Regions from separate parts of the Streptomyces sp. NPDC033966 genome, predicted to be linked through region 1. Evidence: riboswitches for the same ligand, from Rfam matches in the RefSeq annotation. Region 1 holds a riboswitch; the other holds the start of a gene.
The links. A riboswitch is a leader RNA that binds a small molecule or an ion and turns the genes downstream of it on or off. The one in region 1 is predicted to bind glycine.
Positions count from the first base shown of each region.

Region 2: it holds a riboswitch for glycine, as region 1 does, so the genes downstream of both, gcvT (glycine cleavage system aminomethyltransferase GcvT) here and gcvP (aminomethyl-transferring glycine dehydrogenase) in region 1, are expected to answer to the same signal.

Region 1 covers NZ_JBVIRQ010000032.1:1,040-15,106, forward strand. The annotation lists gene ACZ518_RS38570 (sugar phosphate nucleotidyltransferase) at 1-2,351, shown strand, start outside; gene ACZ518_RS38575 (DUF881 domain-containing protein) at 2,460-3,365, shown strand; gene ACZ518_RS38580 (small basic family protein) at 3,362-3,694, shown strand; gene ACZ518_RS38585 (DUF881 domain-containing protein) at 3,700-4,602, shown strand; gene ACZ518_RS38590 (FHA domain-containing protein) at 4,733-5,626, shown strand; gene ftsR (transcriptional regulator FtsR) at 5,698-6,459, shown strand; gene ACZ518_RS38600 (bifunctional nuclease family protein) at 6,523-6,996, shown strand; gene ACZ518_RS38605 (MerR family transcriptional regulator) at 7,181-7,819, shown strand; gene ACZ518_RS38610 (DNA polymerase IV) at 7,922-9,319, shown strand; gene ACZ518_RS38615 (PRC-barrel domain-containing protein) at 9,316-9,672, opposite strand; glycine riboswitch at 9,796-9,894, shown strand; gene gcvP (aminomethyl-transferring glycine dehydrogenase) at 10,091-12,985, shown strand; gene ACZ518_RS38625 (DUF5999 family protein) at 13,116-13,304, opposite strand; gene ACZ518_RS38630 (hypothetical protein) at 13,565-14,067, opposite strand, start outside.
Region 2 covers NZ_JBVIRQ010000001.1:280,984-295,050, forward strand. The annotation lists gene ACZ518_RS01335 (thioesterase family protein) at 1-421, opposite strand, end outside; gene ACZ518_RS01340 (trimeric intracellular cation channel family protein) at 492-1,148, opposite strand; gene ACZ518_RS01345 (ABC transporter ATP-binding protein) at 1,406-2,452, opposite strand; gene ACZ518_RS01350 (ABC transporter ATP-binding protein) at 2,458-3,519, opposite strand; gene ACZ518_RS01355 (ABC transporter permease) at 3,549-4,550, opposite strand; gene ACZ518_RS01360 (ABC transporter substrate-binding protein) at 4,770-6,479, opposite strand; gene ACZ518_RS01365 (ABC transporter permease) at 6,574-7,566, opposite strand; gene ACZ518_RS01370 (enhanced serine sensitivity protein SseB C-terminal domain-containing protein) at 8,189-8,929, opposite strand; gene ACZ518_RS01375 (enhanced serine sensitivity protein SseB) at 8,992-9,726, opposite strand; gene ACZ518_RS01380 (AAA family ATPase) at 10,048-10,746, opposite strand; glycine riboswitch at 10,922-11,025, shown strand; gene gcvT (glycine cleavage system aminomethyltransferase GcvT) at 11,204-12,319, shown strand; gene gcvH (glycine cleavage system protein GcvH) at 12,399-12,782, shown strand; gene glyA (serine hydroxymethyltransferase) at 12,801-14,057, shown strand.

The DNA of each region.
Region 1 (14,067 bases):
TGGTCACGGTGCAGTTCCTGGCCTCACTGGTCAAGAACTACTTCGGTGACGGCGAGGAGCTCGGGATGGAGCTCACCTACGCCAACGAGGAGAAGCCCCTCGGGACCGCCGGCAGCGTGAAGAACGCCGAGGAAGCCCTGAAGGACGACACGTTCCTCGTCATCTCCGGCGACGCGCTGACCGACTTCGACCTCACCGACCTCATCAATTTCCACAAGGAGAAGGGCGCACTGGTCACGGTGTGCCTGACCCGGGTGCCGAACCCGCTGGAATTCGGCATCACCATCGTGGACGAGGAAGGGAAGGTCGAGCGCTTCCTCGAGAAGCCGACCTGGGGGCAGGTGTTCTCGGACACCATCAACACCGGCATCTACGTGATGGAACCGGAGATCTTCGACTACGTCGACCCGGACGTCTCGGTCGACTGGTCCGGTGACGTCTTCCCCCAGCTCATGAAGGAAGGCCGGCCGATCTTCGGCTACGTGGCCGAGGGCTACTGGGAAGACGTGGGCACGCACGAGAGCTACGTGAAGGCGCAGGCCGACGTGCTCGAGGGCAAGGTCCAGGTCGACATGGACGGCTTTGAGATCTCGCCCGGGGTCTGGATCGCCGAAGGGGCCGAGGTCAGCCCGGACGCCGTGCTGCGCGGACCGCTGTACGTCGGGGACTACGCCAAGGTCGAGGCCGGGGTGGAGCTCCGCGAGCACACGGTCGTCGGGTCGAACGTGGTCGTGAAGACCGGGGCCTTCCTCCACAAGGCCGTCGTCCACGACAACGTCTACATCGGCCCGCACAGCAACCTGCGCGGCTGCGTCATCGGCAAGAACACCGACATCATGCGGGCCGCCCGGATCGAGGACGGCGCCGTCATCGGCGACGAGTGCCTCGTGGGTGAAGAATCCATTGTCCAGGGCAACGTGCGGGTCTACCCGTTCAAGACGATCGAGGCCGGCGCCTTCGTCAACACCTCGGTGATCTGGGAGTCCCGCGGCCAGGCGCACCTGTTCGGCGCCCGGGGCGTCTCGGGGATCCTGAACGTGGAGATCACCCCCGAGCTGGTGGTCAAGCTGGCGGGCGCCTACGCGACGATGCTGAAGAAGGGCGCGATCGTCACCACGGCCCGGGACCACTCCCGCGGTGCCCGTGCGCTCAAGCGTGCGGTGATCTCCGCGCTCCAGGCCAGCGCCATCGACGTACGCGACCTGGAGAACGTACCGCTGCCGGTGGCCCGCCAGCAGACGGCCCGCGGCGCCGCTGGCGGGATCATGATCAGGACCTCTCCCGGGGTGCCCGACTCGGTGGACATCATGTTCCTCGACGAGCGGGGAGCCGACCTCTCGCAGGCGCAGCAGCGCAAGCTGGACCGGGTGTACGCACGCCAGGAGTACCGGCGCGCCTTCCCCGGGGAGATCGGCGACCTGCAGTTCCCGTCGAGCGTCTTCGACTCCTACACGGGCTCGCTGCTCCGGCGGGTGGACACCACCGGGATCGCCGATGCCGGGCTCAAGGTGGTCGTGGACGCCTCGAACGGCAGTGCCGGGCTCGTGCTGCCCAGCCTCCTCGGCCGGCTCGGTGTCGACGCGCTGACGATCAACCCCGGTCTCGACGAGTCCAGGCCGACCGAGACCCGGGAGTCGCGGCGGGCCGGGCTGGTGCGGCTCGGGGAGATCGTGGCGTCGGCGCGGGCGGCGTTCGGGGTGCGGTTCGACCCGGTGGGCGAGCGGATCTCGCTGGTGGACGAGCGGGGGCGGATCATCGAGGACGACCGGGCGCTGCTCGTGCTCCTCGACCTGGTCGCCGCCGAGAAGCGCAGCGGCAGGGTGGCCCTGCCGGTGACCACGACGCGGGTCGCCGAGCAGGTGGCGGCGTACCACGGGACCCAGGTGGAGTGGACGACGACCTCGCCCGACGACCTGACCCGGGTCGGCCGTGAGGAGACCACGATCTTCGGCGGGGACGGCCGGGGCGGGTTCATCGTCCCGGAGTTCAGCAGCGTCTTCGACGGGTCGGCGGCCTTCGTCCAGCTGATCGGGCTGGTCGCGCGGACGCAGCTCACCCTGAGCCAGATCGACGCCCGCATCCCGCGCGCGCACGTGCTCAAGCGCGACGTGCCCACGCCGTGGGCGGCGAAGGGGCTCGTCATGCGGCGGGTCGTGGAGGCGGCCGGCGACCGGCAGGTGGACACCACCGACGGGGTGCGCGTGGTCGAGGCCGACGGGCGGTGGGCGCTGGTCCTGCCGGACCCGGCGGAGGCGGTCACCCACCTGTGGGCCGAAGGCCCCGACGACGCCTCCGCGCAGGCGCTCCTCGACGAGTGGGGCGCGGTCGTGGACGGCGCCGGGCAGCACTGACCGGGGGCGTCACCCTGGGGAGCGGTTCCGGCGGGCCGGGTGCGGGCACTGACCCGGCCCGGCCCGCCGGACGGCCGCATTGGGTGTTGGCGGCGGCGACATGCAACGATGTGCGGCATGTCGCAGCCGCCCAACAACCGGAGTTCGGCCACACCGCCCGCGCGTCCGGACGCGTCCATGTCGCTGCTGACCCACGTGATGGACCACAGCCTCGACGAGGGCTATGCGGAAGCCTCGGCCCGGCGCGAGGCGGACGGTACGGCGGGGCTGCCCCGTACCCTCAAGGCCAAGCTGGCGCTCGCCGCGGGTCTGGTGCTCGCCGCCATGGTGGTCACGCTCGGTGCCGCGCAGGCGCGGATAGCGGCTCCGGTACTGGCCAAGGAGCGGCAGGAGCTGATCGACCGGGTACGGCGGGCCAACGACCACGCCGACGCCCTGGAGCGGGAGACCGAACGGCTGCGGACCGAGGTCGCCGACCGGCAGCGCGCCGTGCTGAAGCAGCAGGTCGGGGAGCGGGGCCGGCTGGTGGAACTGCTGGCGGGTGCAACCGAGGTGCGCGGTCCCGGCGTCAAACTGGTGGTGGACGATGCCAAGGGCGCCTCGTCGGGCGGTGGTGGCGGTCCGCGCGAGAGCGCCGGGTTCTCGAACACCGGCCGGGTGCGCGACCGGGACATGCAGCGGATCGTCAACGGGCTCTGGCAGTCGGGTGCCGAGGCCGTTTCGATCAGCGGGCAGCGGCTGACGGCGCTGTCGGCGATCAGGGCCGCGGGTGACGCGATACTGGTCGACAACAAGCCGCTGGTGCCGCCCTACGAGGTCCTCGCGGTGGGTGACAAGAAGCGGCTCGGGACCACGTTCCAGGACTCCGTGGACGGTCAGTACCTGCACGTCCTCCAGGAGAGCTACGGGATCCGCTACAGCCTGACCCCGATGGACGAGGTGCGGCTGCCCGCGGCGTCGAGCCTGACCGTCCGCACAGCCACAGCAGTAGAGCCGAAGAAGGGTGCATCGTGATCGCGGTACTGGGCCTCTTGGCCGGAGTGGTGGTCGGGCTTCTGGTCCGGCCCGAGGTGCCGGCCGTGGTGGAGCCTTATCTGCCGATCGCCGTGGTCGCCGCGCTCGACGCGGTGTTCGGCGGCCTGCGCGCGATGCTCGACGGGATCTTCGTCGACAAGGTCTTCGTGGTGTCGTTCCTCTCGAACGTGGTCGTCGCCGCGCTGATCGTCTTCCTCGGCGACAAGCTGGGCGTCGGCTCGCAGCTGTCGACGGGCGTGGTCGTCGTCCTCGGCATCCGGATCTTCTCCAACGCCGCGGCCATCCGCCGGCACGTCTTCCGGGCGTGAGGCCGATGAGCACGGAGAACACGCCGCCGGGGGAGCCGGACGTCCCCCAGCCGCCGCAGCCGCAGCCGCCGTCGAAGCCCGAGGCGTCGCAGCCCGAGCCGTCGAAGCCCGAGCCGGAGCCGTCGCGGCCCCAGGAGTCCCCGCGACCCGGGCCGGCCGAGCCGGCCGAGCCGGTCGGGCCGCAGGAGACCGGGCGCCAGCGCCTGGCCGCCGGTCTGTGGCCGCCCAGATTCAGCCGGGCCCAACTGATCGTCGCGCTGCTGCTGTTCGTCCTGGGCCTCGGGCTCGCGATCCAGGTCCGGTCCAACAGCGACTCCAGCGCCCCGCTGCGCGGTGCCCGGCAGGAGGACCTCGTACGGATCCTCGACGAGCTGGACGGGCGGACACAGCGTCTGGAGGACGAGAAGCAGCGGCTGGACGACCAGCGCAAGGAGCTGCAGAGCAGTTCCAACCAGGCGGAAGAGGCCCGTCGGCAGACGGTTGAGAAGGAGCGCCAACTGGGCATCCTGGCCGGTACGGTGGCCGCACAGGGCCCGGGGATCACGCTGCGGATCACCGACACGAAGGGCCAGGTGAGGTCCGACCAGTTGCTGGACACCCTCCAGGAGCTGCGGGCGGCCGGGGCGGAGGCGATCCAGATCAACGGGGTGCGCGTCGTGGCGGGCTCGTACTTCTCCGACGAGGGCGGCGGGGTCGGGATCGACGGTAAGAAGATCACACAGCCCTATGAGTTCAAGGTCATCGGCAAACCGCAGGATCTGGAGCCCGCGCTGAACATCCCGGGAGGTGTGGTGCAGACGATGGAGAAGGAACAGGCCACGGTCGCCGTCACACGGTCGGCGAAGATCGTTGTGGATGCCTTGCGGGCTGCGAAGCAGCCTGACTACGCTCGGTCGTCATCGCCGTGATGCGTAGCGGAATGTGGACAGGCTCACGCGGGCCGATGCCTGCGGGGGGTCGACGCACGGAAGTCGCCGTGCGTGGTGGAAACTGTCTGGTGGTTACGGACGTTGTCAGAATGTCCGGGTCGGCAGGTGTGTGCATGCAGAGTTCGTCCTGCCCCACGGGCGGGTCTGTTTCGGTCAAGGGGAATCGCCCGTGAAGTTGTTTGAGAAGTTGTTCGGCAAGAAGAAGAACGAGGAAAGCGGTGCGGCGCGGCACCGCGCGGGGCAGCCGGAAGGGGAAGGGCAGGGCGACAGGCCGCTCTTCCGTGACGAGGTGGCCGGCCCGGGTGACAATTCGGGCGGGCGCGGCGCGTCGTCCGTTGACCCCGCTGGTTCCGGGCGCATAGGTTTCGGTGAACCATCAACCTCTAGTGCGGGTGGAGGGTTTGCCTCTGACCCCTATGCCACCAGTGCCTCCGCGGGGCAGCCGCGGCGCGAGGAGCCGTCCATGTCGGCCGAGCAGACGTGCGGCAGGTGCGGTCACCGCAGCGACGCTGCGAGCCGTTTCTGCTCCAACTGCGGGGCGCCGCTGCGGCCGGGTCTGACGCCGGAGCGTGCTTCGGAGACCACGTCCACCATCTCGATCTCGGGCCTGGAGGCCTACGAGGCCGAGGGGTCGGGCCAGCACGTGTCGTCCTCGCTCTCTCCCGAGGCCCAGGCCGCGGTGGAGGCGCTGCCGCCCGGTTCGGCCCTGCTGATCGTGCGGCGCGGGCCCAACTCGGGCAGCCGGTTCCTGCTGGACGGCGAACTGACGACTGCGGGCCGGCACCCGCAGAGCGACATCTTCCTGGACGACATCACCGTGTCCCGCCTGCATGTCGAATTCCGCCGGAGCCCGGAGGGCGGCTTCACCGTCGCCGACGTGGGCAGCCTCAACGGCACGTACGTCAACCGCGAGCCGATCGAGTCCGTCGCCCTGCACAACGGTGACGAGGTGCAGATCGGTAAGTACCGGCTGGTCTTCTACGCGAGCCTGCGGGGCGTCTGACCCCCCTCGGACACCGTCCGGGGGGAACCCCACCCCCGGACACCCTCCGGGGGGACCCCAGGGAAGGTTCCATGCTGCGTACCCCGACGGGCGGTGCCCCGAAGAACGGCACCGCGGGCTCGGCCGGGCAGCTGGTCAGCATCGGCACGGTGCTGACCACGCTGCGGGACGAGTTCCCCGAAGTCACGATCTCGAAGATCCGCTTCCTGGAGGCGGAGGGCCTGGTCGAACCCCGGCGCACGCCTTCCGGATACCGCAAGTTCAGCACCGGGGACGTGGAACGGCTCGCGCGCGTCCTGCGCCTGCAGCGTGACCACTACCTCCCGCTGAAGGTCATCCGGGAGCAGCTGGACGCGCTCGACCGGGGTGAGCAGATCCGCATCCCCGCGCCCGCCGCGCACGGGGAGTCCGTGGAGGGCGCCCAGCCCTCCGGCGGGTACGCGGAGGCGGCCGCTGAGCCGCCGGCGGCCCGGGTGGGCCGCGCCGAGCTGATCGCGGCCGCGGAGGCGGACGAGGCACAGCTCGTCGAGTGGGAGTCGTACGGGCTCATCTCCGAGGCGCCGGGCGGCGGGTTCGACGCCGGGACGCTCACCGTGGCCCGGCTGATCGCGGATCTCGGCCGGTTCGGCCTGGAACCCCGCCACCTGCGCGGGATGAAGGCCGCGGCGGACCGGGAGGCCGGTTTGGTGGAGCAGCTCGTCGCCCCGCTGCGCAGGCACCGCAATCCGCAGACCAGGGCGCACGCCGAAGCCACGACGAGGGAGCTCGCGGGGCTCTCCGTACGGCTCCACGAGGCCTTGGTGCAGACCGCTCTCGGGCTCCGTCCGCACTGACCGGAGGGGTCCCGGTGGGGCCCCGACTACCCAAACCTGCCGGGCAGGTCCTAGGGTTGCTGTGTGAACGAGCTCGACGTTGTGGGTGTCCGGGTGGAAATGCCCTCCAACCAACCGATCGTGCTCCTGCGTGAAGTGGGAGGCGACCGGTACCTCCCCATCTGGATCGGTCCTGGGGAGGCGACCGCCATTGCCTTCGCGCAGCAGGGCATGGCCCCTGCCCGGCCGCTGACGCACGACCTGTTCAAGGACGTGCTGGAGGCGGTCGGTGAGGAGCTCACCGAGGTCCGGATCACGGATCTGCGGGAGGGCGTCTTCTACGCGGAGCTGGTCTTCGCCAGCGGGGTCGAGGTGAGCGCGCGGCCGTCGGACGCCATAGCGCTGGCCCTGCGCACGGGAACGCCGATCTACGGCAGTGACGGCGTGCTGGACGACGCCGGAATCGCCATTCCCGATGAGCAGGAGGACGAGGTGGAGAAGTTCCGCGAGTTCCTCGACCAGATCTCTCCCGAGGACTTCGGCACGGGCCCCCAGTAGCCGCGCCGGCGGCCGTGCCGTCCACCGGGAACTGTCAGCCCATTCGACTAGCCTTTCCCCGCAACGGGGTACGGGAAACCACTCTCAGGGTGATTATCACTCGGCGTGCCGAGTGTGGCGATCGTTGACGCACCCCTGGTCACTGCCTACCTTCAAGGTGGCAGGTCAAGGACGGAGGGTCGGCGTGAGGATCACGGGCGACGGTACGACCGGGGGCACCCCCGCGCGGAGCGACGGTGGGCCGTACCCGGTGCACGGCGGCGCGGCGGGTTCCGCGCACCGTCAGCCGGCGGCCGCGCCGGTCGGACCGGTGAGCGAAGGCCCGGTGTCCGAGCAGGTCGGCTACCGCGGACCGACGGCGTGCGCCGCCGCGGGGATCACCTACCGGCAGCTCGACTACTGGGCGCGCACCGGACTCGTGGAGCCGAGCGTGCGGCCCGCGTACGGGTCGGGCACCCAGCGGCTGTACAGCTTCCGCGACGTGGTCGTCCTGAAGATCGTCAAGCGTTTCCTCGACACCGGGGTGGCGCTGCAGAACATCCGCACCGCCGTGCAGCACCTGCGGGACCGGGGCTTCTCCGACCTGGAGCGCATGACGCTGATGAGCGACGGCGCGACCGTGTACGAGTGCACCTCGCCGGACCAGGTCGTGAGCCTGCTCCAGGGCGGACAGGGCGTCTTCGGCATCGCGGTGGGCGTCGTCTGGCGCGACGTCGAGAACGCGCTGTCGCAGCTGCACGGGGAGCGCGTGGACACCGGGGAGACCCTGGTCGGCCACAACCCGGCCGACGAGCTCGCGGCCCGCCGGAACCGGGCCGTCTGACTCGGGGCCGAACCGGGCCGTCCGGACCTCAGGCCGCGCCCCGCGGTGGGTCACGGGCCGGTGATCACCGCGTTGTCAGTGGCGTAGGGCAGCATCGGTGCCGTGAGAGCCGCGCCGACCATCCTGCACCTGGACATGGACGCCTTCTACGCCTCCGTGGAGCAGGCGTCGAAGCCCAGCCTGCGCGGGAAGGCCGTGATCGTCGGAGGGCTCGGGCCACGCGGGGTCGTCGCCACCGCCTCGTACGAGGCCAGGCGCTTCGGGGTGCACTCGGCGATGCCGACCGCGCAGGCCCGCCGCCTCTGCCCGAACGGTGCCTACCTGATCCCGCGCTTCACCCTCTACCGAGAGGTCAGCGAGCTGGTCATGGGCCTGCTGCGGGAGCTGTCGCCGCTGGTGGAGCCGCTCAGCCTGGACGAGGCCTTCGTGGACCTGGAGGCGGGCGGAGCGGCCTTCGACTCGGCCGGCGCCCGTGCCACGGGGGAGCGGCTGCGGGCCGGCATCACGGCCCTGACGGGGCTCAGCGGCTCGGTGGGGCTGGCCGGGTCCAAGATGCTGGCCAAGATCGCCTCGGAGGAGGCCAAGCCCGACGGGCTGCTGCTGATCGAGCCGGGCGCCGAGCGCGAGCTCCTCGCGCCCATGTCGGTGCGCATCCTGCCCGGGGTGGGGCCGGCCACCGGGGAGCACCTGCGCCGGGCGGGGATCACCACCGTGGGGGAGCTGGCCGAGGCGGGCGAGGACGAGCTGGTGCGGATGGTGGGGCGGGCGCACGGAGTCGGCCTGTACCGGATGGCGCTGGGGCTGGACGACCGGCCGGTGGTCGCCGAGCGGGACGCGAAGTCCGTCTCGGTGGAGGACACCTTCGACGTGGACCTGCATGACCGGGTGCGGATCCGGAACGAGGTGCAGCGGCTCGCCGACCGCTGCGTGGGCCGGCTGCGCGCCTCGGGGCACTCGGGGCGGACCATCGTCCTGAAGGTGCGCCGGTACGACTTCTCGACGCTGACCCGCTCCGAGACGCTGCGGGGCCCCACCGACGACCCGGCGGTCGTGCGGGAGGCGGCCGCGCGGCTGCTGGAGGGCGTGGACACCACCGGCGGGGTGCGGCTGCTGGGGGTGGGGGTGACGGGGCTCGCCGACTACACGCAGGAGGACCTGTTCGCCCAGGCGCTGGCCACCGCCGAGGAGGCCGGGGCGGAGGCGCTGGGCGCCGAGGAGGGCGCCGCCGGAGCCACCCGGGAAGACGGGCCCTCCCAGGCCCCTGCGGCGGCCCTGGAGGGCACCGGGGCGGCTCCCGCGCGGCACTGGGCGGCGGGCAGCGACGTACACCACGCGGTGTACGGGCCGGGGTGGGTGCAGGGCAGCGGGGTCGGGCGGGTGACCGTACGGTTCGAGCGGCCCGGATCGCCCCCGGGCCGGGTCCGCACCTTCCTGCTGGACGACCCCGAGCTGGAGGCGTCCGATCCGCTGCCCCTCGTGGGGGAGGGGGAGGCTCCTTAGGGGGTGTCCTGGGGGCGGGGGCGCTGGAAGTCGGAGGGCAGGGCCACGTCCAGGCCGTAGTGGTGGTAGAGCTGGAGCTCCTGCTCGGGGGAGAGGTGGCGGCCGACCCCGAAGTCGGGGGCGTCCTTGATCAGGGAACGTTCGAAGGGCACGCGCAGGGCGTCGTCCACCACTTCGCTGGGTTCCAGGGGGACGAAGGCGTCGCGGCCGAAGAGGCCCGTCCGGACTGCGGCCCACTCCGGGACGCCCGTGGCGTCGTCGAGGTAGACCTCGTCCACGGTGCCGATCTTGGTGCCGTTGCGGTCGAACGCCTTGCGGCCGATCAGGCTGCGGGGATCGATGTCGGTCTGCACGGTCCCTCCGTACGGTCGCAGTGATGCACAGCTCATCCGTAATGACTACAGAAGTGCATATTTCAAGAGGGGGCCACTCGAGGGAGGGTCGAGATCCTCGCTGGTAGGCTGGGTGACGGCTGTTGACCCTGTGCGGGAGAGTCCTCCGAGTGAGTACGACGGAGGCGCCGAAGGAGCAAATCCTCCCCGGAATCTCTCAGGCATACGTACCGCACGTGACGAGGCCACTCTGGAAAGCAGGGGCAGGCGCCGGGCCCGCAGTACCGGACCTTCCCCTCACCGACGGTGAAAGCCGGAGCTCTCGGGCGAACCCCGCGACTCCGGTGAAGCTCTCAGGTTGAGATGACAGAGGGGGAGGCCGTCCGGGTGCCCGCGCCGTGGTGCCCCTCGCAGGTCATACGACCAGGAGGCCTCCGTTATGACCGCCAACCGCATTCCGCTCTCCCAGCTCGAGCAGGGCATCCCCTTCGAGCAGCGCCACATCGGCCCGGACGCCGAAGCGCAGGCCAAGATGCTCGCCCAGGTGGGCTACGGCTCCCTGGACGAGCTGACCGCCGCCGCGGTACCGGATGTGATCAAGACCGCCGATGCGCTGAACCTGCCCGGAGCGCGCACCGAAGCCGAGGTGCTGGCCGAGCTGCGCTCGCTGGCCGACCGCAACCAGGTGCTCTCCTCGATGATCGGTCTCGGCTACTACGGGACCTTCACCCCGCCGGTGATCCTGCGCAACGTCATGGAGAACCCGGCCTGGTACACGGCGTACACCCCGTACCAGCCGGAGATCTCCCAGGGCCGCCTCGAGGCGCTGCTGAACTTCCAGACCCTCGTCGCCGACCTGACCGGCCTGCCCACCTCCGGCGCCTCCCTGCTGGACGAGGGCACCGCGGCGGCCGAGGCCATGTCGATGGCCCGCCGCGTGGGCAAGGTCAAGGGCGGGGTCTTCCTCGTCGACGCCGACGCGCTGCCGCAGACCATCGCCGTGATCGAGACCCGCGCCGAGCCCACGGGCGTCGAGGTCGTCGTCGCGGACCTGTCCGAGGGCATCCCCGCCGAGATCGCCGAGCGCGGTGTCTTCGGCGTGCTGCTCCAGTACCCGGGCGCCTCCGGCGCGGTCCGCGAGATCAAGCCGGTCATCGACCAGGCGCACGAGCTCGGCGCGATCGTCACCGTCTCCGCCGACCTGCTCGCCCTGACCCTGCTGACCTCCCCGGGCGAGCTGGGCGCGGACATCGCCGTCGGCACCACCCAGCGCTTCGGCGTCCCGATGGGCTTCGGCGGCCCGCACGCCGGCTACATGGCCGTCCAGGCCAAGCACGCCCGCTCGCTGCCCGGCCGCCTCGTCGGCGTCTCCGTGGACGCGGACGGCAACAAGGCGTACCGCCTGGCCCTGCAGACCCGTGAGCAGCACATCCGCCGCGAGAAGGCCACCAGCAACATCTGCACCGCGCAGGTGCTGCTCGCCGTCATGGCCGGCATGTACGCCGTCTACCACGGCCCGGACGGCCTGAAGACGATCGCCCGCCGCACCCACCGCTACGCGGCCATCCTCGCCGCGGGCCTGACGGCCGGCGGGGTCGAGCTGGTGCACGGCTCCTTCTTCGACACCGTCACCGCCAAGGTGCCCGGCAAGGCCGCCGAGGTCGTCGCCGCCGCCCGCGAGGGCGGGGTCAACCTGTACCGGGCCGACGCCGACCACGTGTCGGTCTCCTGTGACGAGACCACCACGCGCGCCGACCTCGAAGCGGTCTGGGCCGCTTTCGGTGTCGGCGGCTCCGCCGCGGATGTCGAGGCCCTGGACGCGGTCGCCGCCGACACGCTGCCCGAGGACCTGCTGCGCTCGGACGCGTACCTGACCCACCCGGTCTTCCACCAGCACCGCTCCGAGACCGCGATGCTGCGCTACCTGCGCAAGCTCTCGGACAAGGACTACGCGCTGGACCGCGGCATGATCCCGCTGGGCTCCTGCACCATGAAGCTCAACGCGACCACCGAGATGGAGCCGGTGACCTGGCCCGAGTTCGGCCAGCTGCACCCGTTCGCCCCGGTCGAGCAGGCCGAGGGGTACCTCACGCTCATCAACGAGCTGGAGGAACGTCTCTGCGAGGTCACCGGCTACGACAAGGTCTCCATCCAGCCGAACGCGGGCTCCCAGGGCGAGCTCGCCGGCCTGCTGGCCGTCCGCGCCTACCACCGCGCGAACGGCGACGAGCAGCGCACCATCTGTCTCATCCCGTCGTCCGCGCACGGCACCAACGCCGCGAGCGCCGTGATGGCCGGCATGAAGGTCGTCGTGGTCAAGACCGCCGACGACGGCGAGGTGGACGCGGACGACCTGCGCGCCAAGATCGAGCAGTACCGCGACGAGCTCTCCGTCCTCATGATCACCTACCCGTCGACGCACGGTGTCTTCGAGGAGCACGTCGCCGACATCTGCGCCCAGGTGCACGAGGCCGGCGGCCAGGTGTACGTGGACGGCGCCAACCTGAACGCCCTGGTGGGTCTGGCCAAGCCGGGCCACTTCGGCGGCGACGTCTCGCACCTGAACCTGCACAAGACCTTCTGCATCCCGCACGGTGGCGGCGGCCCGGGCGTCGGCCCGGTCGGTGTCCGGGCGCACCTGGCCCCGTACCTGCCGAACCACCCGCTCCAGCCGACCGCCGGCCCCGAGACGGGCGTCGGCCCGATCTCGGCGGCGCCGTGGGGTTCGGCGGGCATCCTGCCGATCTCCTGGTCGTACGTCCGCCTGATGGGTGGCGAGGGCCTCAAGCGCGCCACCCAGGTGGCGGTACTCGGTGCCAACTACATCGCCAAGCGCCTGGAGCCCCACTACCCGGTCCTCTACACCGGTCCGGGCAACCTGGTCGCGCACGAGTGCATCATCGACCTGCGTCCGCTGTCGAAGGCCACGGGCGTGAGCGTCGACGACATCGCCAAGCGCCTGATCGACTACGGCTTCCACGCGCCGACCATGTCCTTCCCGGTGGCCGGCACGCTGATGATCGAGCCGACCGAGTCCGAGGACCTCATCGAGATCGACCGCTTCTGCGACGCGATGATCGCCATCCGCGGCGAGATCGAGCGGGTCGCCGGCGGTGAGTGGCCGGTGGACGACAACCCGCTCGCCAACGCCCCGCACACCGCCGCGGCGCTGGGCGGCGAGTGGAACCACCCGTACAGCCGCGACGAGGCCGTCTTCCCGGGCGGGGTCTCCGCCGCGGAGAAGTACTGGCCGCCGGTGCGCCGGATCGACGGCGCCTTCGGTGACCGGAACCTGGTCTGCTCCTGCCCGCCGCTGGACGAGTACGACAACTGAGCCGCGTCGGCGGGACCGTCGGGGACGGGCCGCTGACACGGTGAGGGAACGGTGAAGGGGCCGGTCCCGGAGCATCGAGCTCCGGGACCGGCCCCTTCCGCATCCGTGCGGTGTTGCCGTGCGGTGCCGGCTACGCCGCCGCGAGCGGGCGGTGCGGGGCGATGATCTGTCCGTCCGGCAGCAGCTCACCGGTGTCCTCGAAGAGCAGGACGCCGTTGCACAGCAGGCTCCAGCCCTGTTCCGGGTGGTTGGCCACCGGGCGCGCTGCCTCCCGGTCGGCGGATTCTGATGACGGGCAGGCGGGCTGGTGCTGGCACATGGATGGGTTCTTTCGCTGCGGTGTGGTCTGTTCGCTACGGCTCGATGCGTGATTCATGGCCGTCCCCCTGTGTCGTCCCCGCGCCTGCGGGGAGGATGTCCTCAGTGTTCCCCCAGGACGGCCGCTTCGCAGGTATTTCCCGGCAGCTGTCCTCTTGGAATGAGGACGCATCACCCGTGCGGGCGGTTCAGGCCAACTCCCCTGTCATTTCGGGTGGTTCGCATTGACCCGAGCGGACTAGGCCGAATGGGTCACCCGGGTCAAGCCGCCGGGGCCGCGAGGGTGGGCGGGACCGGCGGGGCGGCCGGGGTCAGCCGGTGGGTCAGTACGGGCAGCAGCTCCGAGACGGGATGCGGCCGGAAGGGCGCGATCCCGGGCGGGGCCGGGGCCAGTGGCACCAGCAGGTCGGCGGCGGCGGGGAGGCCGGCGGCGGCGTCGGCGCCGACCGCCCCGTGCAGCCACAGGGTCAGCATGTACAGCTCAGGTACGGACAGCAGCCTCGGCTGGTAGCCCTTGCCGAGCGACTCGGCCTGGCGGAGGGCGCGTTCGGTCGCGGCGACGTAGGGGCCCTCGAAGAAATGGGAGAAGGCCCAGCCGTCCGGGGTCAGCCGGGTGTCGGCGGCCGCGACGAAGCGGTCGCCGCTGCGGATCAGGAACCGCCAGCCGGTGAGCCGGGTCCGGGGCGGCCGGCCGCCGGCCGTGTGGCCGGACACGCTCAGACGGTCGAGCACGTGGACCGGAAGCGGGAGTTCGGCGGTGAGCG
Region 2 (14,067 bases), on a different contig from region 1:
TGGCCGGCGGGCGCGCCACCGTGTGCACGGCGTCCGGGAGTGCGGCCAGGTCCCCGTACGAGGCGAGGACGCGGATGCGCTCGACCTCGGCGCCGTTCTCGTCGTACTGGAACAGCGAGGCCTGGCCCGTGGAGAGGGTGCGGCCGACGCGGACCACCTCGGTGCGGATCACGGCGGGGCCGGGCACGGAGGAGGTCAGGTAGTGGGCGGACACGGTGAAGGGGTCCGGGTGCGGCAGGGCCGACGCGAGGGCCCGGCCGACCAGGGCCAGCAGATAGCCGCCGTTGACGGCGGTGATGATCGTCCAGCCGGCGGACAGCTCCGCGTCGTACACCCCGGGCTCGCCCGCGCGGGCGGTGACGGTGGTGTCGCGGTCGAATTCGCTGTCGCCGATGGAGGCCTGGGCCGCTGCGTAAGACATGCCGCCGACGGTACACCGGCAAGCTACTAAGCGGTAGCTTTTCTTTCTGGGGTGGGCCTACGAGGGGGACCTACACCTCTTCGGCCACCGAGGAGCGGCGGTTCCAGGCCAGCGGGGCACGCCAGTGGTAGCGCATCGCGAGCAGGCGCAGCACGAAGGTGGTGACGATGGCGATGCCGGTGGTCACGGGGTTGAGCACCTCGAAGCCGATGAACACGGCCACCATCGCGGCGCCGACGACGGCCGGCACGGCGTACATCTCGCGGTCGCGCAGCAGCGAGGGCACCTCGTTGGCGAGTACGTCGCGCAGTACGCCGCCGCCGACGGCCGTGGCGAGGCCCAGCGCGGCGGAGGCGGTCAGTCCGAGGCCGTACTCGTAGGCCTTGGTCGTCCCGGTGACGCAGAACAGCCCGAGGCCGGCGGCGTCGAAGACGTTGATGGCGCGGTTGATGCGCTGGACCTCCGGGTGGAGGAAGAAGACGATCGCGGCGGCTATCAGGGGGGTGACGAAGAAACTGAGTTCGCTGAAGGCCGCGGGCGGGACGGCGCCGATGCAGAGGTCCCGCAGGAGGCCGCCGCCGAGGGCGGTGACGAGGGCGAGGACGCAGATGCCGAAGACGTCGAAGTTCTTGCGGACCGCGAGGAGGGCGCCGGCGGTGGCGAAGACGAAGATGCCCGCGAGGTCCAGGGCGTGCTGGATGCCGGGCGGGAAGAGATCGTGGAGCACCCGGTCATTGTCGCCTGCCGGCGGGGCGGTGGCGTCCGCCCCTGCCGTGGGGCGCCTTGCCGGGAGCCGTCTGCCGGTGGCCGCTGCGCGGGGCGAGGTCCCCTACCCGCCCTTCGCCCGTTCCCCGGAGCTGCGCCCCGGACCCCTTCCTGGGGGCTCCGCCCCCAGACCCTCCCCCAGCTACCGCTGGGGGAGGGTGAAGGACGGGGAGGGGCCGGCCCCGCGCGAGCGGCGCGTCAGAGAAGGGCGGCGGCGCTTCAGGAAGAGGCAGGCGCCGGCTGGTTCTCCGGGTGGTGGCAGGCCGTCTGGTGGCCCGGCTTGATGGTGAGCAGCGGCGGGTCCTGCTTCGCGCAGAGTTCCGTCGCCTTCCAGCACCGCGTGTGGAAGCGGCAGCCGGCCGGCGGGGAGATCGGCGAGGGGACGTCGCCCTTGAGCAGGATGCGGCCGCTCTTCGCGCCGCGCCGCCTCGGGTCCGGGACGGGGACGGCGGACAGCAGGGCGTTCGTGTACGGGTGCATCGGGGACTCGTACAGCGACTTGCGGTCCGCCAGCTCCACGATCTTGCCGAGGTACATCACCGCGATGCGGTCCGAGACGTGCCGGATGACCGACAGGTCGTGCGCGATGATCACGTACGTCAGGCCGAGCTCCTGCTGGAGGTCGTCCAGCAGGTTCACCACCTGCGCCTGGATCGACACGTCCAGCGCCGACACCGGCTCGTCCGCGACGACCAGCTTCGGCTTCAGCGCCAGGGCGCGCGCGATGCCGATGCGCTGGCGCTGGCCGCCGGAGAACTCGTGCGGGTAGCGGTTGTAGTGCTCCGGGTTCAGGCCGACGAGCGAGAGGAGGCGCTGGACCTCCTTCTTGATGCCGCCCTCGGGGGTGACGCCCTGGAGCTTGAAGGGGGCCGAGACGATCGCGCCGACCGTGTGGCGCGGGTTCAGCGAGCCGTACGGGTCCTGGAAGATCATCTGCACGTCGCGGCGCAGCGGGCGCATGCCGGCCACGCTGAGGTGGGTGATGTCCTTGCCCTCGAACTCGATGCGCCCGGCGGTCGGTTCCAGCAGCCGCGTGATGAGGCGGCCCATCGTCGACTTGCCGCAGCCGGACTCGCCGACGACGCCGAGGGTCTCACCCCGCCGGACGTCGAAGTCGATCCCGTCGACGGCCTTCACGGCGGCGGTCTGGCGGCGCAGCATCCCCTTGTTGATGGGGAAGTGCTTGACCAGGCCGGTGACCTTCAGCAGCGGTTCCGCCTCGGCGACGGCCGTCGCCGAGTCCTGGGCGGCGGTGTCCTTCTTCATGTCCGTCACAGCTTCGGCGCAATCTCTTCGGTCCAGATCCGGGTCCGCTCCTCCTGCGACATGTGGCAGGCGGACCAGTGCCGGCTGTCGTCCTGGGTCAGCTCGGGCCGCTGGGTGCGGGTGATGCCCCCCTTGGGCACGTCGGCGTAGGGGCACCGGGGGTTGAACGCGCAGCCGCTCGGGATGTTGATGAGGCTGGGCGGCGAGCCCTTGACCGGGATCAGCCGCTCGGTCTGGTCGCGGTCGATGCGCGGCATGGAGCCGAGCAGTCCCCAGGTGTAGGGGTGGCGGGGCTCGTAGAAGACCTTCTCGGCGGTGCCGCGCTCGACGCACCGGCCGCCGTACATCACGAGGATCTCGTCGGCCATCTCGGCGACCACGCCGAGGTCGTGCGTGATCATGATGACCGCGGAGCCGAACTCCTTCTGCAGGTCGCGGATCAGGTCGAGGATCTGCGCCTGGACGGTGACGTCCAGGGCGGTGGTCGGCTCGTCCGCGATGAGCAGTTCGGGGTTGTTGACCAGCGCCATCGCGATCATCGCGCGCTGGCGCATACCGCCGGAGAACTCGTGGGGGTACGCGTCCACGCGCCGGTGGGGCTCCGGGATGCCGACGCGGTCGAGCATCTCGACGGCGCGGGCGCGGGCCTTCTTCTTGTCGACGTCGTGGTGGGTCCGGTACGCCTCGACGATCTGCTTGCCGACCGAGTAGTACGGGTGCATCGCGGACAGCGGGTCCTGGAAGACCATCGCCATCTTGCGGCCGCGCAGCCGGCGTACGTGGTCGGCGTCGGCGCTGACCAGGTCCTCGCCGTCGAGCACGACCTCGCCCGAGATGTCGGGGCGGCTGCGCGCGTTGCCGGTGCGGTGCAGGCCCATGATGGCCAGCGAGGTCACCGACTTGCCGGAGCCGGACTCGCCCACGATGCCGAGGGTCTTGCCGCGCTCCAGGTCGAAGGTGAGGCCGTCCACGGACTTGACCAGGCCGTCGTCGGTCGGGAAGTGGACCTTGAGGTCGCGCACGGAGAGGAAGGGGGCCGCGTCGCGCGCGCCGCCCTGCTCGGGCACGAAGGCCGGCTGGTCGGAATCGTTCTTGGTCACGTCAGCCTCACGCGCGGGTCGATGACGGCGTACAGCAGGTCCACGATCAGGTTCGCGAGGACCACGAACAGGGCGGCGAGCAGGGTGACGCCCATGATCACGGGGAGGTCGCCGGCGCTGATCGCGGCCACGGCGGCCGTGCCCAGGCCCTGGAAGTTGAAGGTGGTCTCGGTGAGCACCGCGCCGCCGAGGAGGCCGCCGAGGTCCAGGCCGAACATGGTGACGACCGGGGTGAGCGTGGAGCGCAGGGCGTGCTTGCGGATGACCACGGCCTCCTTGAGGCCCTTGGCGCGGGCGGTGCGGATGTAGTCCTCGCCCATGACCTCCAGCATGGTCGCCCGGGTGATGCGGGCGTAGGTCGCGGCGAAGAGGAAGGCCAGGGTGACCCAGGGCAGGATCATGCTGTTGAGCCAGGCCAGCGGATCCTCGGTCAGGGGTTTGTAGTTGGAGACGTCCAGCCAGCCGAGGCTGTAGACGAAGACCGCGGGGGCCACCATGCCGGTGAAGAAGATCGGCAGGGAGACGCCTGCGAGCGCGCCGACCATGACGGTGCGGTCGACGGCGGTGCGGCGTTTGAGTGCGGAGATCACGCCCGTGGCCACTCCGGCGATCACCCAGATCACGGCCGCCCCGAGGGCGAGCGAGAGGGTGACCGGGATGCGGTCCATCATGGTTTCCCAGACGGGCGCCTCGGTCTTGAAGGAGTAGCCGAAGCAGGGGGCCGCACAGTGGGTGATCTCGGTGCCGCCGTCGTAGTCGCGGCCGGCGAAAATGCCCTTGACGAAGAGCAGGTACTGCTCGGAGATGGGCTTGTCGAAGCCCATCTTCACGCGGATGCCCGCCAGGGCGGTCTCGTTGGTCTCCCGGCCGGCGTACATGAGCGCGGGATCGCTGCCGGTCAGCTTCGGGACCGCGAAGAAGATGCCGAAGGTGACCACGGAGACCACCAGCAGCGTGGCGGCGACGTTGAACAGCCGCCGTATGAGGTAGACGAGCACTGCAGTCGGCCGCCCGGGGCTGGTGGCCGCCGCCCCTCGTGGGGGCGGCGGCCAGCGCCTGCGGCCTTCACCTGCCCTTCGGACTAGCGCATGTGCGGTGAAGGCACTTACTTACGTGCTGAGTTGCGGTTGCGTGCCCGGCGTCGGCCGGGCTGCCAGGCTGCTGCCCGGCTCGTCGCCGGGCAGCCTGCTGGTCCTGCTGGTTCTGCTGCTCCGCCGCTACTGCTTGATGCCCACGGTGGCGAGGTCGATCTTGCCGAAGGACTCGTTGAAGAAGACGTTCGTCAGGCGCGGGTTGTGGTAGACGAGCGCCTTGTCGAAGTTGATCGGCAGGTAGAGCGCCTTGTCCATGACCTTCTTGTTGATCTCCGTGTAGAACGGAGCGGCGGCCTCCGGGGTGGCGGCGGCAGCGGCCTTGTCGAACAGGCCGTTGATCTCCGTGTCGTTGACCTCGGTGTAGTTGTTGTTGCCGTTCGGCAGGATGAACGATCCGTCGACCAGCGGCTGCAGGAAGCCCGCGCCGGAGTTGTAGTCGGCGCCCCAGCCCATGACGATGATGCCGTAGCCCTTCTTCTTCACGTTCTCGGGCGAACCGATCGTGGAGGAGGAGAGCTTGCCGTCGAACTGGTCGATCGTCGCCTTGATGCCGACCTTGGCGAGCGAGGCCTGCAGGGACTCGGCCGTCTTCACCTCGGGGGCGCGGTTGTTGCGCACGGCGATGACGGTCTCGAAGCCGTCGGGCTTGCCACAGGCCTTGAGGGCCTCCTTGGCCTTCGACGCCTGCGACTTGCCCTTGGTCAGGCCGAAGGGGTCGTAGCTCTTGTCCGAGCCGGGGACACCGGCCGGCAGCATGTTGGCGCCGAGGTCACCGCTGGTCGGGCCGCCGCGGGCGGTCTGGAGGGACTTCGGGTCGGCCGCGTAGATGACGGCCTTGCGGCACTCGATGTTGTCGAACGGCGCGACCGTCTGCGGGAAGGCGAAGTAGCGGATGTAGCCCGTGAACGGGTTGTCCGCGTTGGCCTTGAGCTTCTCGTCCTTGAGGATCTTGTTCTTCGCGGCCTGCTGGACACCGGTGCCGTCGACGGCCATGTCGATGTCGCCGGAGAGCAGGCGCTGGTCCATGTCGTCCGGGTTGGTGGTGACCGTGAAGGAGACCTTGTCCGGCAGACCCTTGCGGATCGGGTCCGTCTTCGGGTCCCAGTTCTCGTTGCGGACGAAGGTCGCGCCCTTGCCGGCGGTGAAGCTCTCGACCTTGTAGGGGCCCGTGGAGATCGGCTTGTTGGTGTACGTGGCGCCCGTGTCCTTGCCCGCCGGGACCGGCGAGGAGGACGGCATGGCCAGCAGGTAGCTGAAGTCGGAGTTCGCGCTCGCCAGGTTGAAGACGATCGTCTTGTCGTCCGGCGTCTCGACCGTCTTCAGACCCATCTTGTTCGGGTCGGTGTCCTTGTACGGGCCGGGGTACTTCTGGCCCTGGTCCAGGAGGTCGATCAGGTAGGTCGGGCCGCCGGACAGCACGTCCTGCGCGAAGACGCGCTCGACGCCGTACTTGATGTCCTTCGAGGTGATCGGCGTACCGTCCTCGAACTTCACCCCGTCCTTGAGCTTCAGGGTGTAGGTCTTGCCGTCGTTGCTGATGACCGGCAGGGCCTCGGCGAGGTCGGGTACGACCTTCGTGCCGTCCTTGCCCGGCTTGGCGTCGTAGGCCAGCAGGCTGCGGACGTAGAGGCGCTGCATGTTCCAGACGAAGCCGTAGTAGGCGCGCGCCGGGTCGAGGTAGTCGACGTCCTGCGGGGACCAGAGCTTGAGCTCGCCGCCCTTGGCGTCCGAGGGGTTGATCACGGCGGTCGCGGCACCGCTGTAGCCCTTGCCGCTGTCGCCGTCGGCGGCCTTGTCGTCCTTCTTGTCGTTGCCACCGCACGCGGCGGTCATCGAGAGCGCGGCGATCACTGCGGTGATCGCGAGAGCCTGCTTTCTGCGGGTCACGGTTGTCCAACCTCCAGAGGTGGTGAATCGAAGAAGCGGTTCAGCTGCCCTTGGGGTCGAGTGCGTCACGCAGCCCGTCCCCGAAGAGGTTGAACGCCAGGACGGTGATGAAGATCGTCATACCGGGAACCACCATGTACATGGGGTCGTCCTGGTAGATGGGGACGGCGTCGGAGAGCATCTTTCCCCAGGAAGCGGTGGGCGGCTTGACGCCGGCACCCAGGAAGCTGAGGGCCGCTTCGGTCAGGATGTTGGTCGGGATGATCAGCGTGGCGTAGACGAGGATCGGCGCGACCAGGTTCGGCAGCAGCTCCTTCAGGAGGATGTAGCCGCGGCCGGCCCCGAGGCTGCGAGCGGCCTCGACGTACTCGCGTTCCCGCAGGGAGATCGTCTGGCCCCGGACGATGCGGCCGATGTACGGCCACCCGAAGAAGCCGATGACGAGGATGAGCACGCCCATCCGGACGCCGGAACCCTCGAACCCCCACACGGAGTTGGGGACCACGGAGACCAGGGCGATGGTGAACAGCAGCTGGGGGAAGGCCAGCAGCAGGTCCATCAGCCGGCTGATGATCCCGTCCACCCAGCCGCCGAGGAAGCCGGCGAGGGCACCCAGGAGGCTGCCGAGGACGACCGAGACGAAGGCCGCCAGGAAGGCGACGACCAGCGAGATGCGGGCGCCGTAGACGATCCGGCTGAACACGTCGCGCCCGTTGGTCGGTTCGACGCCCAGCAGGAAGTCGGAGCTGATGCCGCCCAAGGAGCCGAGCGGCGTGCCCAGGTCCGGATCGATCATGTCCTCGTGGAACTCGTTGGGGTCGTGGCCCAGCAGGTTCACGATCAGCGGCGCGAAGACCGCCACCAGGATCAGGAGGATCACGATCACGCCGCCGGTCAGCGCGACCTTGTCGCGCTTGAGCCGCATCCAGGCGATGCGGCCGGGCGAGCGGCCTTCGATGGCCTTGGCAGGGACTTCGGCTACGGACACGGGTGCGGGTGATTCCGCGCTCGTGTCGTGCAGTGGTGCCGTCATCGTGGTGGGGACCCCTCTCGGCCGACGGGTGGGTCGGCCCATGCCCGCCGCTGTGGCGGCGTTGGTGCGGAGTGGCGCTCCAGTGCTCGGGGCACGTGAACGCGTACGAGGTGCGAGGTGCTGGCAGTGCTGGCAGTGCGGCCGTGCTGTGGGTGGAGCAGGGTGCGGTGCGTGCGGTGCGGTGCAGCTGAGGTGCGGGAAGTGCGGAAGCGCCGCGTCGGGACGAGCGGCGGAGTCCACGGACCGAACCGCGTCCTGGAGGACTGACCGGCTCTTGGGTGGGGAGTCTTCATCGGGCGCTCGACCAGCCGCCAGACCCGCAGATGAATGGATGCGCAACCGTGATCTGAGGCCTGGGTTCCCGTTATCCGGACTCCGCTCACGGCTCAGCGGAGCAAGACCGTCCGTTCGGTACGCAACCGGACATCACGCCCAACCCTGGGGAGGAGTGCGCCAATTGGGCGCCCACCTACGGTGATATCCGGACAAGACGAAGGCCGCCGGGAACCGTGGTTCCCGGCGGCCTGGTGTCCGTCGGACGGGTTTGTCTCAGGGCGCGGGCGCACCCCGGAAATCCCTGTAGGGAGCTCGGGGAAAGCGTCCCCGGAACGCCCGCGGGGGCTCAGTAGGCGGCGGCCTGCCCCTCGCGGTCGTAGAAGGGCCGGGTCTGCGCACGCAGCCACATCGCCACCGGATCGTGCTCGTCCGCGAGCGCCACCGTGCACACCGGAACCCCCTCGGGCACGGCGCCGACCGACTGGCGCATCATCTCCCGTACGGATTCCAGCGCGGGCGCCGAGGCGTCGTACAGGTCGAGCCCCACCGCGAGGTACGCGGACCCGAGCGAGGGCTGCACCCAGGCGCGGCGCAGCGACCTCACGGCCGGCGTGCGGTGCGCGTGCTGGGTCAGCAGCCCGTAGAACTGTGGGAGCTCCAGGGCCGGCTCGGACAGCCGCAGCGGCCCCGCCGGCATCCGGTCCAGGCCGGTGGCGACCCGGCGCAGGTCGGCCCAGGGGATGCCGAGGCCGCCGCCCTGGGCGTGCGGGTTGACCCACAGGCCCCAGCGGTCCGGGTAGAGGGCGCGGGCGATGTCCCGGCCCGTGACCACCTCGTAGCCGCGGTTCCAGCCGCTCGCGGCCAGCTCCTGCGGGGAGGTCACGCAGGGGGCGTAGCCCAGCCCCTCGACCTCCATGCCGCCGTACTGGGCGTCCGGTGAGCCCGGCTGCCCCTGCCACAGCAGCATCCAGAGCCTGCCCTCGCCGAGGGCGTGCAGGAATGACTCATAGCTCTCATAGCGCCCGGGAGTCACCTGGCGCAGCATGTGCTCGACCTGCCCGGCCGCGGCCGTGCCTGACGCACTCACCCGGTACCCCTCTTCGTCTTCGTCCGCCCGTCGTCCACACGTCCCAACCAGCTTAAGCGGCGCTACGGGAGGTAGAAGGGGCGTACGCGCTCACGAATCCACTCCGTGACCGGGTCCTCGGCGGCGTCCAGCAGGATCAACTGCACCGGCCAGGGCGCCGGTACGCGGGCCAGGGCGCGGCCGAGCGCCTCCAGAGGGGCGCTGCGGGACCCGGGATCCCATCCCGCCAGGCGGACACCGATGAAGAGCTGGGGGTCGCCGCCCTCGACGCTGGCGAGGCAGCGGTGGGCGGACGCCACGGCTCCGGTCGCCCGGAACTCCTCGGCGGCGGCGGCGAGGAAGTCGACCGGGTCCTCCTGCCAGTCGGGTTCGAAGAGCCGGACGCGGCCGCCGGAGGCCGGACCGTCGAGCTCGGTGCGGCCGGTGCGGCACAGCTCCGCGACGGCGGCGGGGGGCAGGGGGACCCCGACGGCACCCTCGGGGTTCACGGCGATGCCGAGCTGCGGGGGCAGGCCGCGGGCGAACTCGACGACGGGGGCGACCGCGAAGTCCATGGCGGGGCCGGCGGCGAAGCGGAACTGGGCCTCCGAGCTGTAGACGGGGACGTACGCCGCGCCGTCGATCAGCATCGTGGGGAGGTCGAGGGAGGCGCTGTCGGGCCCGCCGCCCTGGGGGAGCGGCACCCAGACCTGGCTGCGGCCGAGCGCCTCCAGGATCCGCGGGCCGGCGTCCGCCTGGCCGAGCGCCGCTCCGAGCACCTGCTCCAACTCGTTCGCCGGCCAGCCGTTGCCTTGCATGTGCGCCTGCTCTCCCTGTGTCCGCGCCGATGTCGCCCCGAGGCTACCGTGGCCTCCGGCGGTGGGCGGGGGGTGCCGCCGCCTCTGTGACGCGCGGGAGTGCCGGGGCGGTTTCACCGGCGACGCCGGCGCGTGGCCGGGGCGTCCGCGGGTGGCGCGTACCGCTGCGCGGGGCGAGGTCCCCTGCCCGCCCTTCGCCCGTTCCTCCCCCGGCTACCGCTGGGGGTACCCCAGGGGCTGCGCCCCGGACCCCCTGGGGCTCCGCCCCCCCAGACCCAGCGCCCCGAACGCCGGCGGGGCTGGAATCCGGGCAGCGGCCCGTCAGGCGTCGAACGTGATCCGGGTCAGGGCGGCGGCCGCGGGGCGGTCCAGGAGGGTGAGCGAGGCGCAGCCGCGCGGGGTCCGGCCGGCCTCCGCGGAGCGCAGGAGGCGGGACACCGCGCCCCGGTGGCGGGCGAACGCGTACGCCGACACCCGACGGCCGCGGGCCTCCTGCCCGGACAGGGCCTCGTCGGGGGTGCTGTCCAGCAGCAGCAGGTGCAGCGCCCGCCCCCGCCGCCGCGCGACGGCGGCCAGCAGGCCCCGCACCCACGGCTGGGTGCCGCAGTCGTGGACCACCACAGAGGCGCCGGAGCGCAGCTCGCGCCACAGCCCCCCGTAGTGCGCGGCGCGGACCAGCGGCCGGTACACCGCGTACGGCAGGCCGGACGGCATGCGGCGCTCCCAGCGCTCGCGGGTGTCCTGCGAGTCGATGGCGGCTTCGGCGGCCCGCTTGATCAGGGTGCTCTTGCCGCCGCCGGGCAGCCCGGACACCACCACGATGTCCCCGGCGGCGTAGCTCAGCCGGTGCGGCCGCGCGGACTGTCCGCGCAGGTCGCGGACGGGGCCGGGGCCGCCGGCCGCCGCGGGCCGGGCGGTGCTCCGCTGCTCCGGGACCGCGCCGACCGCACCTGTCGTCGTAGCCACTCCGAGTCTCCGCACAGTGATCGTCTCCCCCGAATCGGGCCGCGAGGGCCCCATGCCCACTGAATGTAAAGAGACGGTAATCCGGCGGCCCCGGTTGCGGCCGGGCGTTCCACAGCGCGGACGGCCGGCCCCGCCCGGACCGCACGTTCTTCCGGGCCCCACTGCCCTCCCCCGCCCGTCCCGTGCAATGATGTGCGCCATCTGGACACCAAACTGCATACCGGCCGCTTGAATCCGCGCGGGAGAGTCCCGGCAGGCCGCGAGGCCGTGCCCGGGCGCCGAAGGAGCAAGTACCTCCCTTGAATCTCTCAGGCCCCGTACCGCGTGGATGAGGCAGATCTGAAAAGCGAGCCCCGCCGCGTCCGTCCCCGGACGGCCCGGCGCGTGCTCCACCCAAGGTGCAAGTCGGCGTTCCCCCTCCGGGAACTCTCGGCGAACCTCTCAGGTTCCGATGACAGATGGGGAGGAACCTCCTCGTCATGTCATGCCCTGGGACCCGGGAGCCACACCCATGAGCACTGCCCCCCGCCTGACCGCGCTCGACGCGCTGCACCGCTCGCTCGGTGCGACCATGACCGACTTCGCGGGCTGGGACATGCCGCTGCGCTACGCCAGTGAGCGCGACGAGCACAACGCCGTACGCACCAAGGCCGGCCTGTTCGACCTGTCCCACATGGGCGAGATCACCCTGACCGGCCCGGAGGCCGTGAAGGCGCTGGACTACGCGCTCGTCGGGAACATCTCCACCGTCGGCGTCGGCCGCGCCCGCTACACGCACATCTGCCAGGAGGACGGCGGGATCCTCGACGACCTGATCGTCTACCGCCTCGGCGAGACCGAGTACATGGTCGTCGCCAACGCCTCCAACGCCCAGGTCGTGCTGGACGCGCTCACCGAGCGCGCGGCCGGCTTCGACACCGAGGTCCGCGACGACCGTGACGCGTACGCGCTGATCGCCGTCCAGGGCCCGGAGTCCCCCGGCATCCTGAAGTCGCTGACGGACGCCGACCTGGACGGCCTGAAGTACTACGCGGGCCTGCCGGGCACCGTCGCGGGCGTGCCCGCCCTGATCGCCCGTACCGGCTACACGGGCGAGGACGGCTTCGAGCTGTTCGTCTCCCCCGAGCACGCCGTGGAGCTGTGGCAGGCGCTGACCGAGGCGGGCGAGGGCGCCGGCCTGGTGCCGGCCGGCCTGTCCTGCCGCGACACGCTGCGCCTGGAGGCGGGCATGCCGCTGTACGGGCACGAGCTGACCACCGCGCTCACCCCCTTCGACGCCGGGCTGGGCCGGGTCGTGAAGTTCGAGAAGGAGGGCGACTTCGTCGGCCGCGCCGCCCTGGAGGCCGCCGCCGAGGTCGCCGCCACCAAGCCGCCGCGCAAGCTGGTCGGCCTGGTCGCCGAGGGCCGCCGCGTCCCGCGCGCCGGCTTCCCGGTGGTCGCGGGCGGCGAGGTCATCGGCGAGGTGACCTCCGGCGCCCCGTCCCCCACGCTGGGCAAGCCGATCGCGATGGCGTACGTCGACGCGGAGCACGCCGCGCCCGGCACCTCCGGCGTCGGCGTCGACATTCGCGGTACGCATGAGCCGTACGAGGTCGTGGCCCTGCCCTTCTACAAGCGGCAGAAGTAGCCCTCGTACCGGGTCCCCCCGTCTCAGCACGCAAGACCACCATTCGTATCCACCTCCCCGCATCCAGGAGAATCAGGTCATGAGCAACCCCCAGCAGCTGCGTTACACCAAGGAGCACGAGTGGCTGTCGGCCGTCGAGGACGGCGTCGCGACGGTCGGCATCACGGAGTTCGCGGCCAACGCGCTCGGTGACGTCGTCTACGCCCAGCTCCCCGAGGTCGGCGACACCGTCACCGAGGGCGAGACCTGTGGCGAGCTGGAGTCGACCAAGTCGGTCAGCGACCTGTACTCCCCCGTCTCCGGCGAGGTCACCGAGTTCAACCAGGACGTCGTGGACGACCCGGCCCTGGTGAACTCCGCCCCGTTCGAGGGTGGCTGGCTGTTCAAGGTGCGCCTGTCGGAGGAGCCGAAGGACGCGCTCACCGCCGACGAGTACGCCGCGCTCACCCACTCCGACAACTGACACCCCAGGGGCCCCTGAATGTCCGTTCTGAACACCCCCCTCCACGAGCTCGACCCTGACGTCGCCGCCGCCGTCGACGCCGAGCTCGTGCGCCAGCAGTCGACCCTGGAAATGATCGCGTCGGAGAACTTCGCTCCGGTCGCCGTCATGGAGGCCCAGGGCTCGGTCCTGACCAACAAGTACGCCGAGGGCTACCCGGGCCGCCGCTACTACGGCGGCTGCGAGCACGTCGACGTGGTCGAGCAGATCGCGATCGACCGCATCAAGGCGCTGTTCGGCGCCGAGGCCGCGAACGTCCAGCCGCACTCGGGTGCACAGGCCAACGCCGCCGCGATGTTCGCGCTGCTCAAGCCGGGCGACACGATCATGGGCCTGAACCTGGCCCACGGCGGTCACCTGACCCACGGCATGAAGATCAACTTCTCCGGCAAGCTCTACAACGTGGTCCCGTACCACGTCGACGAGACCGGCCAGGTGGACATGGCCGAGGTCGAGCGCCTCGCCAAGGAGTCCAAGCCGCAGCTGATCGTCGCCGGCTGGTCCGCGTACCCGCGCCAGCTGGACTTCGCCGCCTTCCGCCGGATCGCGGACGAGGTCGGCGCGTACCTGATGGTCGACATGGCCCACTTCGCGGGCCTGGTCGCCGCGGGCCTGCACCCGAACCCGGTGCCGCACGCCCACGTCGTCACCACCACCACGCACAAGACCCTCGGCGGTCCGCGCGGCGGCGTCATCCTGTCGACGCAGGAGCTGGCCAAGAAGATCAACTCCGCGGTCTTCCCGGGCCAGCAGGGCGGCCCGCTGGAGCACGTGATCGCGGCCAAGGCCGTCTCCTTCAAGGTCGCGGCCTCGCCGGAGTTCAAGGAGCGCCAGGAGCGGACCCTGGAGGGCGCGAAGATCCTCGCCGCCCGCCTGGTCCAGGACGACGTCAAGGCCGTGGGCGTGGACGTCCTCACCGGCGGCACCGACGTGCACCTGGTCCTGGTCGACCTGCGCAACTCCGAGCTGGACGGCCAGCAGGCCGAGGACCGCCTCCACGAGGTCGGCATCACGGTCAACCGCAACGCCATCCCGAACGACCCGCGGCCCCCGATGGTCACCTCGGGTCTGCGGATCGGTACGCCGGCCCTCGCGACCCGCGGTTTCGACGCCGAGGCCTTCACCGAGGTCGCCGAGATCATCGCGCAGGCGCTGAAGCCGAGCTACGACGCCGCCGACCTCAAGGCGCGCGTCTCGGCCCTGGCCGCGAAGTTCCCGCTGTACCCGTCGCTCTAGGGACGGCTCC